Regions from separate parts of the Paraburkholderia sp. MM5384-R2 genome, predicted to be linked through region 1. Evidence: riboswitches for the same ligand, from Rfam matches in the RefSeq annotation. Region 1 holds a riboswitch; the other holds the start of a gene.
What was found. A riboswitch is a leader RNA that binds a small molecule or an ion and turns the genes downstream of it on or off. The one in region 1 is predicted to bind cobalamin.
Positions count from the first base shown of each region.

Region 2: linked by a shared signal. The riboswitch ahead of cobW (cobalamin biosynthesis protein CobW) and the one ahead of HDG37_RS32325 (CbtB-domain containing protein) in region 1 are both predicted to bind cobalamin.

Region 1 is NZ_JACHDI010000030.1:25-5,867, reverse strand. Features, by position in the region: partial or broken gene HDG37_RS32345 (ATP-binding protein) at 1-1,428, opposite strand, end outside; gene HDG37_RS32340 (ATPase domain-containing protein) at 1,432-2,949, opposite strand; gene HDG37_RS32335 (hypothetical protein) at 3,147-3,587, shown strand; gene HDG37_RS32330 (histidine phosphatase family protein) at 3,601-4,221, opposite strand; cobalamin riboswitch at 4,292-4,439, shown strand; gene HDG37_RS32325 (CbtB-domain containing protein) at 4,481-4,702, shown strand; gene HDG37_RS32320 (CbtA family protein) at 4,714-5,454, shown strand; partial or broken gene HDG37_RS38885 (hypothetical protein) at 5,591-5,843, opposite strand, start outside.
Region 2 is NZ_JACHDI010000010.1:6,398-12,240, reverse strand. Features, by position in the region: gene HDG37_RS17565 (cobyrinate a,c-diamide synthase) at 1-1,285, opposite strand, end outside; gene cobO (cob(I)yrinic acid a,c-diamide adenosyltransferase) at 1,289-1,891, opposite strand; gene HDG37_RS40045 (cobalamin biosynthesis protein) at 1,888-2,322, opposite strand; partial or broken gene cobA (uroporphyrinogen-III C-methyltransferase) at 2,398-3,135, opposite strand; cobalamin riboswitch at 3,330-3,590, opposite strand; cobalamin riboswitch at 3,671-3,949, shown strand; gene cobW (cobalamin biosynthesis protein CobW) at 4,151-5,242, shown strand; gene cobN (cobaltochelatase subunit CobN) at 5,257-5,843, shown strand, end outside.

The DNA.
Region 1 (5,843 bases):
GAGGCGGTCAAGGCCGGCCTGGCCGTCGGCGGCCTCGGTCACCGTGTAGCCGAGCATGCGCAACGATTCAACGAGCATCGCGCGCACTTCGCTGTCGTCCTCGACCACGAGCACGCGCTTGTCGCCGACCGCGTTCGCTTCCGCATCGGACTCCGCTTCGCTGTGCGCGGCCACTCGCTCGCGCATCGGCAGCCAGATCTGCACCGTGGTGCCGGTACCTTCTTCGCTGAAGATGCGCGCGGCGCCGCCCGCCTGCCTCGCGATGCCATACACCTGGCTCAGGCCTAGCCCCGTGCCCTTGCCGATCGGCTTGGTCGTGAAGAACGGATCGAACACGCGCGACACGACGTCGGGCGGAATGCCCTCGCCCGTGTCGGCGACTTCGATCACGACGTAGCGGCCATGCTTCAGCGTCTGGTCGGGCGCGTCGCGCAGGGTCACGTGGATGTCGAGGCGCCCGCTGGCCGGCATCGCGTCGCGCGCATTGATCGCGAGATTGAGCACCGCGAGCTCGAGCTGATTTGCGTCGGCCTGGGTCCACATTTCGGTGCGCTCGAAGTGGTTGTCATAGCGGATGCTCGAGCCGAGCGACACCGCGATGATGTCGCGCATGCCCTGCAGCAGCGCGACCACGTCGATCGCTTGCAGATTCGGGTTGCTGTTGCGCGAGAAAGTCAGCAACTGGCCAGTCAGTTTCGCGCCGCGCTCGGTCGCGCGCTTGACGGTGGCCGCCATGCCGCGCAGGCGTTCGTCGCCGCTCACGCGCGCGATCAGTTCCGCGTTGACCATGATCACGTTCAGCAGATTGTTGAAGTCGTGCGCGATGCCGCCGGTCAGCTGACCGAGCGCCTCCATCTTCTGCGATTGCACGAGCACGGCCTGAACCTTCGCGCGTTCGTGGATCTCGGCCATCAGCCGGTCGTTGGCTGACGCAAGTTCGTGCGTGCGCGCGGCGATGCGGCTTTCCAGCGAATCGTTCAGCTGCTCCAGCGCGTCCTGTGCCTCGATGCGCTCGGCAAGCAGCCTTCGCGATTCATATTGCCGTCCGCGGGCCCGCAACGACGACGCGATCGCGCGCCGCAACGTTTCCGAATTGAGCGGACGTTCGAGCACCACTACGTTGCCGAGCCGTTCGAGCACTTCGAGCCCGCGCGCGGATCGATGGCCGATGCTGCGGGCGGCGAGCAGGATGAACGGGAAGTCGGACCATGCGGGCTGCCGTTCGAGCCACGCATAGAGGCTCGAACCGTGGCCGTTCGCGAGCGCTTCCTCGGTGAGCAGCGCGGTGCCCGCGCCGACGTCGAGCTCGGTGGTGAGCGCGTCGGCGTCGTCGCAGCTCACGCAGGCGCGTGCGTCATTGTGCAGCACGGCGGTGATCACTTCGGCGTCGCGGCCGAACGGTGCGAGGATGAGGACACGCTGCTCCATCGCTCACTGTCCTGACGTATCGATCAGATGGTTCGTCGCGCCGAGCATCGCGGTGCTGCCGCGATACAAGGGCAGGCCCGACAGCACGCCCTCGAAGTCGCGCAGTGCTTCGCCGACCTCGACGCCTTCGGTGCCGAGGCGGAACTGGCGGATCGTGCGTTCATGATCGTTCGCGCGGCTCTTGACGGCGGTTATTGCCGTCAGCACTTCGCCGTGGTGCTCGAAATAGCGGAACAGCACGACCACGTCGCTCAGATAACTGACGTCGACCTCGGTCTGCACTTCGCCGATGATGCCGTGCTGCCCGAGCACGAGCATCGTGACCACGCCCTGCTGATTCAGATAGCCGAGCAATTCGTGCATGTGCAGCAGCAGGTAGCGCTCGCCGGGCATCGCCTGCAGATAGGCGTTCAGGCTGTCGACCGCGACATAGCGCACGTGCTCGTTTTCGACCGCGTTGCGCACGTCGCTCGACAGCTCGCCCGGCGAGATTTCCGCGGGATCGATCTGGCGCAGCATCAGCAGACCGCTTTCGACGTGCGGCGCGAGATCCATGCCGAGCGTCGCGCAGCGTGTGAACAGCGTGCTGAGCGTTTCGTCGAATACGTAGCACGCGCAACGCTCGCCGCGTTCGAGTGCGGCAAGCAGGCACGACACGACGGTGGTGGTTTTGCCGACCCCCGACGGGCCGATGATCAGCGAATTGGTGCCGGGGACGAGGCCACCGCCGAGCAGCGCGTCGAGGCCGGGCGTGCCGGTGCTCATCGGGCTCGTGCCGAATTCGCTGTGATGCTCGGCGGCGACCAGGCGCGGATAGACGCGCAGACCGCCGGTGTTCAGCGTGAAGTCGTGATAGCCCTCGCGGAACTTGATGCCGCGCATCTTCGCGATGCGCAGACGGCGGCGATTGCCGCCGTAATCATGAGCGACGTTTTCGAGGCTGATCACGCCGTGCACGATGCTGTGAAGCTGAATGCCGGAGGTGCTGGCCGACGTGTCGTCGAGCAGCAGCACCGTGCATTCGCGCGTCGAGAAATGGTGCTTGAGCGCGAGAATCTGCCGACGGTAGCGCAATGGGTTCTCCGCCAGCAGACGTAGTTCGGACAGGCTGTCCAGGACGACGCGCGCCGGCTTCAGTTCGTCGACGTGCTCGATCACGTTGCGCACGCTTTCGCCGAGTTCGACCTCGGCCGGGTGCAGCACGGTCTGTTCGTATTGCGGTTCGAGCCCTTTTTCGGGCAGTTGCTCCAGTATCGCGAAACGGCTCAGATCCCAGCCATGGCTCGCGCCGATCGCGAGCAGTTCAGCACGGGTTTCGGACAGCGCGACATAAAGGCCGGTCTGCCCTTCGTGCAGGCCCTTGAGTAAGAATTGCAACGCGAGGGTGGTCTTACCCGTGCCTGGCACGCCCTCCACGAGGTACATGCGGTTCGGCGTAAGGCCACCGCCGAGGATGTCGTCGATGCCTTCGATGCCCGACGATATGCGGGCGGGGGTAGGGGCGGCGGTAGTGGTCGACATGATGGTTGAAATGACGTCGGCAGTGGCTTTGATCGAAACGGGCGCGATGTCGCGGCCGGTATGGCGCTACGCAATTTGTGTGCCGTCGTGCATTGCCTGCGTGCTCGGGCCTCGTGCGCATGGGCATGAAGCGTGCTGTTAAAGGTGGCTCCCTGCGAGTTTTTCTTCAGCAGCACTTGGGAAGCTTCACGCACACCATGAAAACCTATCGACTTTCCGCTATCGCGCTTACCGCGGCATCGCTCGTTGCGCTGCTGCCGGTCAGTGCATCCGCCGACGATAGCCCCACACCTTGCGGTGCGCTCAAACGGATCGTGGCCGCGGCGCCGGACGGCTTCGCCTCGCTGACACCCGACGACGGCAAAGGCGTTGCGCAACCTGATGGCGATGACGCGCAATGTTCGGCCGCGCATCGAAGTTTCCAGTGCACGTGGACGCCGCATCAGGCGGCGGGCTCGAACGCGGATGCATTGGAAGCGGTCGCGGCCGACGTCGCGTCGTGCCTGCCCGATGCAACGCACGATCAGAATTCGCCGGGACGTCAGCACTTTTATCTCGGCGCGAAGGATCGACGCACCGAAATCGCCCTGACGCCCGAGGGGTCCAACCGGTTGCGGCTCGTGGTGTCGGGCAGGTAAGCGGCGGTGCCGTTCAGGCGCTGGCGGCCGGCCACCACGACCAGCCGCGTCGCGAGTGGCGTAATTCGACGACCGACAGCGGCGCGATCTCGATGCGACAGAACACGGTTGGCGATGCGCCGAGGGCGTGCACGATTGCCGCTCGCAGCAGAGTCGTGTGGGTGATGGCGACGATGGTTCGACTGTGCGCAAAGGCCGCGAAGCTTGCTTCGTTGACGGCATTGCATGAACGCACGTCTGCCTGCTGCGCGTCGAGCCACTCTCCAACTCGCTGCACGAGTTGACCGAACGATTCGCCGCCGGGCGGCGCGGCGTCGGGCTCGCGTGTCCAGGCGGCGAGTTCGCGGGGCGTTGCGTCGGCAATGTCAGCGAGGCGCTGGCCGCGCCATTTGCCATAGTCGATATCCGCCAATGCGTCGACAGGCGTGGCGCTCAGACCGAGAGCGGCGGCCGTTTCGCGCGCGCTGGCGGCGGGGCTGGTGAACACGGCGCCGTCGGCGGGAAGCGCGAGACGCGGTCGCGCCGCTTCGGCTTCGGCGCGACCGCGCGCGTCGAGCGGATCGTCGGCAGGGAAGCGGCCCGCGCGCTGCGCGGCCGTTGCCGCGTGGCTCAGCAGTAATAGTCGCGTATCCATTCTTTGCGTTGGCGCTCCATTCGCACTTGCCTGCGAGGTTTCATCGGCGCGCGTTGCGAGGTAGCCCTCGCCGTCACGGAAGCCGCAGTTTAGCGCGTAGAATACTGACACTGCGAAGCACGGAAGCCGGTGAGAGCCCGGCGCGGTCGCGCCACTGTAATCGGCATTGCAATCCACAAGAGCCGAAAGCCAGACCTGAACTTCGCACCATTCCTCTGCAATCGACTTTCGGGGCGCGTCACCCCAGGAGATGTCCATCATGACCGAAGCTGTTCTTGATCGCGCCGCGCAACCGGCGGCCCAGCCCACTCCCATACCTTTGCGCGAACTGCTGCCGTGGGTCGTGTTCGGTGGGTTGCTGCTGTTGCTCGCGCTTTACTTCGTTGGTGCGGAACAGGGCGCGACGTCGCTCGTGCCCGGCATGTACGTGCATGAGTTCGTGCACGACGGCCGTCATCTGCTCGGCTTTCCCTGCCACTAACGGAGTTCGACATGGTAGGTAAATTGTTGGTGCGCGGGATGCTCGCGGGCATCGTCGCGGGCTTGCTCACGTTCGCGTTCGCGCGAATCGTCGGCGAACCACAGGTCGATCAGGCCATTTCATTCGAAGAAAAAGCGGCCGCCGCGCGCGGCGAGGCGCCCGAGCCCGAAATCGTGAGCCGTCAGACGCAGGCTGGCCTCGGCCTGCTGACTGGCGTGGTCACGTATGGCGCGGCATTTGGCGGCCTGTTCTCGCTGGTGTTTGCGTATGCGTATGGACGCGCGGGTACGTTGAGCGTGCGCGCGCTGTCCGCGTGGCTCGCGCTTGGCGCGTTCATCACGCTCGTGATCGTGCCGAATATCAAGTATCCGGCCAATCCGCCGTCGGTCGGTGATCCGGAGACGATCGGCACGCGCACGGGCCTGTTCTTTCTAATGATCGCGATTTCGCTCGCGACGATGGTGTTTTCGCTGAAGGTGCGGCGTCGCGCGGCGGCGAAGCTGGGTGCGTGGAATGGTTCGATCGTCGCGGGGCTCTTGTTCGTCGTGGTCATCGCGGCCGTGCAACTGTCGATGCCGGTCATCAATGAAGTGCCGGCCGCGTTCCCGGCTGTGCTGCTGTGGAAGTTCCGCGTCGCGGCGATCGGCATGCAGGTGGTCATGTGGACGACGATCGGGCTGCTGTTCGGCGCGATGGTCGAGCGCAGCGCTTTTATGCGTACGAATGCGCGGGTGACGATGAAGTCCGCCTGATTGTGACGGTGACGCGTGGCCGCGCAAGCGGCCATGCTTCGCGCGCAACGCGCGAGAATGGTTTTGGATCAAGCACTTGCCGCGGTTGTGGAGCGGTTATCCACAGCCTTGCAAACATTTTCTGTGGAAAAGCTGCTTAACGGCTTTTCGCAACTCCACTCATCTCTCCCTTTCGCCGCGGCGCTCCGGAGAATTCAATTGGAAGCCTAACTAATTCAGGTTGCACGCGGCGCTGCTCAATTTTTAAGCTCTTCAACTTTTTAAAATAAATTGTGAGACGGGTATTGACGTGTTGTCGACCGCTCTCCATAATCTCGTTTCTCTGCTGCAGACGCAGCGACGCAAACGAAGCAGTGCCGGGTAGTGGTGGTTCAGGCGCGGCGGGTTTG
Region 2 (5,843 bases), on a different contig from region 1:
ACACCGCTTCGCCGGGCGTGTCGCTGTGCGCGCGCGTGGCGAAGCGCTGCGGCGCGAGCGGCGTCGCGAGCTTCGAGTAGTGAAACGTGTGACCGGTCAGCGTGCCGTGGACGCCATCGATCTGCTGCATGCCGAGCGACGTGAAGCGCGTTTGCATCGTCGCGTGACCGGGCAGCAGGCCCAGCATCGCCTTGCTAGTGCCTTGCGCGTCGGTCAGCGTGTCGAGCAGATAGAGCATGCCGCCGCACTCGGCGACCACCGGGTTGTCCGCCTCGACGTGCGCGCGGATCGATGCCGCGCTGGTCGCGTTGCCCGCGAGCGTCGCCAGATGCAGCTCGGGATAGCCGCCCGGCAGATAGAGCGCGTGCGTGCCGGCGGGCAACGCTTCGTCGGCAAGCGGGGAGAAATAGCTGAGCCGCGCGCCGAGCGCTTCGAGCAGCGCGACGTTGGCCGGATAGATGAACGAGAACGCGGCGTCGCGCGCGATCGCGATGTGCTTGCCTTCGAGCAGACGCGGCAGCACTTCGGGCGAGGGCACGCCGAAATCGACCGGCGCCGGCAGTTCGGCGAGCGCGGTCGACGCGAGCGTATCCGCCGCGCGTTCGAGGCGCGCTTCGAGATCGTCGATTTCATCGGCCTGGTGTAGGCCGAGGTGGCGGTCGGGCAGCGCGATCTCGTCGCTCGCGGCGAGGTGGCCGCACGAGCGCAACTCGGGCGGCAGTGCTTCCTGCAGCATCTGCGCGTGCCGAGCGGAGCCGACGCGATTCGCGAACACGCCGTGGAACGGCAGTTGCGGTCTGAAGCGCGCAAGGCCGAACGCGACCGCGCCGAAGGTCTGCGCCATCGCCTGCGCGGAAATCACCGCGAGCACCGGCACGCCGAACGTGGTCGCCAGATCGGCGCTGCTCGGCGTGCCGTCGAACAGGCCCATCACCCCTTCGATCAGGATCAGATCGGCTTCTTGCGCCGCCCGCGCGAGCAGGTTGCGGCATGCGCTTTCGCCGACCATCCACAGATCGAGCGACAGCACCGGCGCTCCGCTCGCGCGCGCGAGGATCATCGGATCGAGAAAATCCGGCCCGGTCTTGAACACGCGCACGCGACGTCCGAGCCGCCGGTGATAGCGCGCGAGACCGGCGGTGATCGTGGTTTTGCCTTGTCCCGACGCGGGCGCGCTGATGAACAGCGCGGGGCACGCCCCGAAGGAAGTCCCCTGGGGGGACGCCCCGAAGGAAGTCCGCTTGGGGGGCGCCCCGGACCAAGCCCCGTTGCGGGTTGCCGACATCGCTCAGAACTCCACGCCGCGCTGCGCCTTCACACCTTGCTCGCGATACGGATGCTTGATCGCGCGCATTTCGGTGACGAGGTCGGCGGCTTCGATCAGCGCGTCCGGCGCATGGCGTCCGGTCACGACGACGTGCAACATCGGCGCACGCGCGTTGATCACCGCGAGCACTTCGTCGAGCGGCAGGTATTCGTACTTCAGCACGGTGTTCAGCTCGTCGAGGATCACCATCTGGTAGTCGCCGCTTTCGATCATCCGCCGCGCTTCGTTCCAGCCTTTGCGCGCAGTCGCCATGTCGGCCTCGCGGTTCTGCGTGTTCCACGTGTAGCCGTCGCCCATCGTGACGAAATCGCATTGCGCGATCGCGCCGAGGAAATCGCGCTCCGACGTATGCAGCGCGCCCTTGATGAACTGCACGACGCCGAGCCGCATGCCGTGGCCGAGCACCCGCACGGCCATGCCGAACGCGGCCGTGCTCTTGCCCTTGCCGGTGCCGGTGTTGACGATCAGCAGGCCTTTTTCGACGGTCGCGCCGGCCTGCTTCTTTTCGTGGCCTTCGCGGCGGCGTTCGGTCATGCGTTGATGCGATTCCGGATCGGTTTTCATCGAGGGTCCTGGTTTTGAGGGGCGGGATGGGATGGGGGCGCGTCGCTAAGGGCAGCATTGTTCGCCGCTGCGATTGCCACCGTGATGCCAGCGTGCGCGGTCTTGCGTACGATCAGACGCGCGTTTTGCGCGGTTGTGGTGGAGTCCGGCGCCGTTGCCGCCAGCAGCGCGCACGGCTCGCACACACCATCGACGCCGAGCTGCGCGTGTGCCGCCGCCGACGGCGACGCGACCGGTACCGCGGCGATCTGCTCGCGGCTGAACAGTTGCAGCGGCAGCTGATGACGTGAGCAGAATTCGAGCAGACCGGCTTCGTTGGCTTTGGTGTCGATCGTCGCGATCGCGCGGATCTGCTCGAAGGTATTCGATCCGAGCGCTGTGCGGACGGCGGCTTCGATCTCAGCGGCTTCGCTGTGCAAGCGGCAACCGATGCCGACGCTCAGCGTTTTGATCGCGCGTCCGAGTCCGTGTCGTGTCGCGCTCGCTGCCAGTTCGTGAGCAACGCCGGCGTCGCGTTTGGCCGCATCACGCGCCAGTGCGAGCGACGCCACACCGCCGATCACGACGATCGCCGGCGAGCCGAGCCCCGCGCGCGCCACCGCCTCGGCGAACTCGCGAAGCGGCGCGAGCACATGACGCTGCTCAGGCCGCGTCGCCGACTCGATCGCCGCGCACGGCGTGTCGGCGGACATGCCGGCCGCGAGCAATGCGCGGGCGATCTCGCCGAGCCGGTGCATGCCCATGTAGATCACCAGCGTCATGCGCGTCGCGGCGAGCGCGGCCCAGTCCGGCTCGCCACTGCCGGCGCCGTGGCCGGTGACGAACACGACGCCCTGCGCGTGATCACGATGCGTGACCGCGATACCGAGCGCCGCGGGCGCCGCGATGCCGGCCGTGATGCCGTTGATCACGTCGACTTCGATACCCGCGGCCTGCAGCGCCTGCAACTCTTCGCCGCCGCGGCCGAACACGAACGGATCGCCGCCCTTGAGCCGCGCGACGCTGCGCCCCGCGCGCAGATGCCCGAGCATTTGCGCGACGATGTCGGCTTGCGGCGTCGACGGATGGCCGCCGCGCTTGCCGACGTACACGACTTGCGCGTCGGTGCGCGCGAACTGCAGCACGTCGGGATTCACCAGATCGTCGACGAGCACGACATCGGCCTGCGCGAGCGCACGGGTGGCCTTCAGCGTGATCAGTTCGACGTCGCCGGGACCGGCGCCGATCAGCCAGGCGCGCGTCATCGCGGCGTGCATGGCGCGCGCCATGCGGTGATGGAAGAACAGAAGCGGCGTGCGACAGCGCGCGCGGCGATGAATATAGAGGTCATGCGGAACTGCGAATCCGGGCACGCGCGATGCCGCGCTGCTACGCCTTCACATCCGTTCCCCGCGGATTCCGGCGGCCGGCGGCGCCACGTGATGCACGGATGCAATGCGGCACCGCCTCCGCGTCTGGCCGGTATCCGGGCTGGCGGCCTCATGCGCTTCGCCTTCCCGTCCCGGTTTGTGGATTCGCGGGACAGTGGCATCAAAAAACGCATGCGCGGCACGTCGGAATCGAAGGCGAATCGAATCGCGCGCCGCAGGTCGCTTACCGTTGCGGGGACAGCACAGGTTGAACGCGCGAGGCGCTGCCTGTTTCCCGTTTAACTGCACACGCGAGCGCATGTGCGGGCACCAAACGCGCGCATACGATAGCACATGGCGCCTTGCCGGATAAGCCTCGGCGGCGCTTTCCGGCTCGCTGCGTTGCTTGACTGCGCAAGGCCGCGGGCCTACACTCGCACGCACTTTGGGTGCCCGCGTGCGCGCTCGTGCGCATGCAGTTAAACGGGAAACAGGGAGCCACCTGCTCTGGAGCGGCTAACCTGTGCTGTCCCCGCAACGGTAAGCGAAAAGCGGTTCCGGCTTGATAGCCGGGCACCGCAGTGCCGGCTTCGATGTCCTCGCGCAAGCTCGCGTGGACATTTCACCACTGGACGAGAAACCACTCGGCCGGGAAGGGGAAGCGGCGCTTTCGCCAGCCCGGATACCGGCCCAACGAAACAGAACGACCGCCGCGGGGAGGCGGCGGCGCGTTCATGACCTCAGTTCCGCTTTCTGTATTTCCGTTGTCGCGGCCATGCCGTCGTTCGTCCCCGTGTCTGGTGATCGCTGGTACTGCTGCGCGTGCTTCATTCGCTCCATTCGCCAGCCGACGCGGACCCACGCGCGGACTTTCCGGCATACCGATCAACACCAAGGGATGGACCTCACGATGCAAACTCAATTGCGCAAGATCCCCGTCACGATCGTCACGGGCTTTCTCGGCAGCGGCAAAACCACGCTGCTGCGGCACATTCTTCAGCATGCGGGCGGCAAGCGCATCGCGGTGATCGTCAACGAGTTCGGCGAGCTCGGCATCGACGGCGAAATCCTCAAGGGCTGCGGCATCGGTTGCGATGAAAGCGGCGTCGAGACCGAAGGGCAATTGTATGAACTCGCGAACGGTTGTTTGTGCTGCACCGTGCAGGAAGAATTTTTCCCGGTGATGGAAAAGCTCGCGGAGCGCCGCGATGAACTCGATCACGTGCTGATCGAAACGTCGGGGCTCGCGTTGCCGAAGCCGCTCGTGCAGGCGTTCAACTGGCCGCAGATCCGCAATGGCTTCACGGTCGACGCGGTGGTGACGGTGGTGGACGGCCCGGCCGCCGCGAGCGGCCAGTTCGCCGATAACCCGCTCGCCGTCGATGCGCAGCGCAAGGCCGATCCGAATCTCGATCACGAGTCGCCGCTGCATGAGCTGTTCGAAGACCAGTTGTCGGCGGCCGATCTGGTGATTCTGAACAAGACCGATCTGATCGACGACGCGCGGCAGCATGAGGTCGAAGCCGCGATCCGCGCGGAGATTCCGCCGCAGGTGAAGATCGTGCGCGCGCAGCAGGGGCGGCTCGACCTGCATACGCTGCTGGGCCTCGAAGCGGCGTCGGAAGAGACGATCCACCTGCGTCATGACCACCACGGTTCCGCCGACGACCCCGATCATCACCACGATGAATTCGATTCGGTCGTCGTGCAGGCCTCGGTACCGTCGCGCGACGCGGCGCTCGCCGCCTTGCAGGCGCTCGTCGAAACCCACACGATTTACCGTGTCAAAGGCTTCGCGGCACTGCAGGGCGCGGCGATGCGTCTCGTGATCCAGGGCGTGGGCCGGCGCTTCGACAGCTACTTCGACCGGCGCTGGCAAGCGGGTGAAAATGGCGACGGCGCGTTGAGCCGTTTCGTGCTGATCGGCGCAGACCTCGACCAGCACGCGCTGCAACAGGCGTTCGACGCGGCGCTCGGCGCGACGTCGAACGCGACGGCATAAACGGGCGCACCAGCATGCATCTGCTGCGCACGACGCCGGGCGGCTTCGTCGACGATACGCAGGGCGTGATCCGCATCGATCAGCAGCCCGCCGAGATCGTCGTGCTCAGTTCCGCCGACACCACGCTGTCGCTGCTCGCGAGCGTGGTGCCGCGTCTCGGCGACGGCTTTCCGAGCGTGCGGCTCGCGAACGTCACGTATCTGCGTCAGCCTGCCTCGGTCGATTTCTATCTGGACGACGTGTTGCAGCAAGCGCGCGTGGTCGTCGTCGATCATCTCGGCGGCGAAACGTATTGGCCGTACGGCATCGAGCAGGTGGTCGCGCTCGCGCAGCGCAAACAGCAAACACTCGCGATGTTTTCCGGCGATCTGCAGGAAGACCCGAACCTGCTCGCGCGCAGCACCGCGAGCGCCGAGTTGTGTCAGCAGCTGTGGCGCTATCTGCGCGAGGGCGGTCCGCAGAACGCCGAGGCGTTTTTGCGCTGCGTCGCGTATCGCGCGCTCGACTGGGGGCGCGAACCCGATCCGCCGCGCGCGTTGCCGGCCGCGTCGCTGTATCACCCCGAGCGCGATACCCCCATCGTCGCCGACTGGCAGGCGCG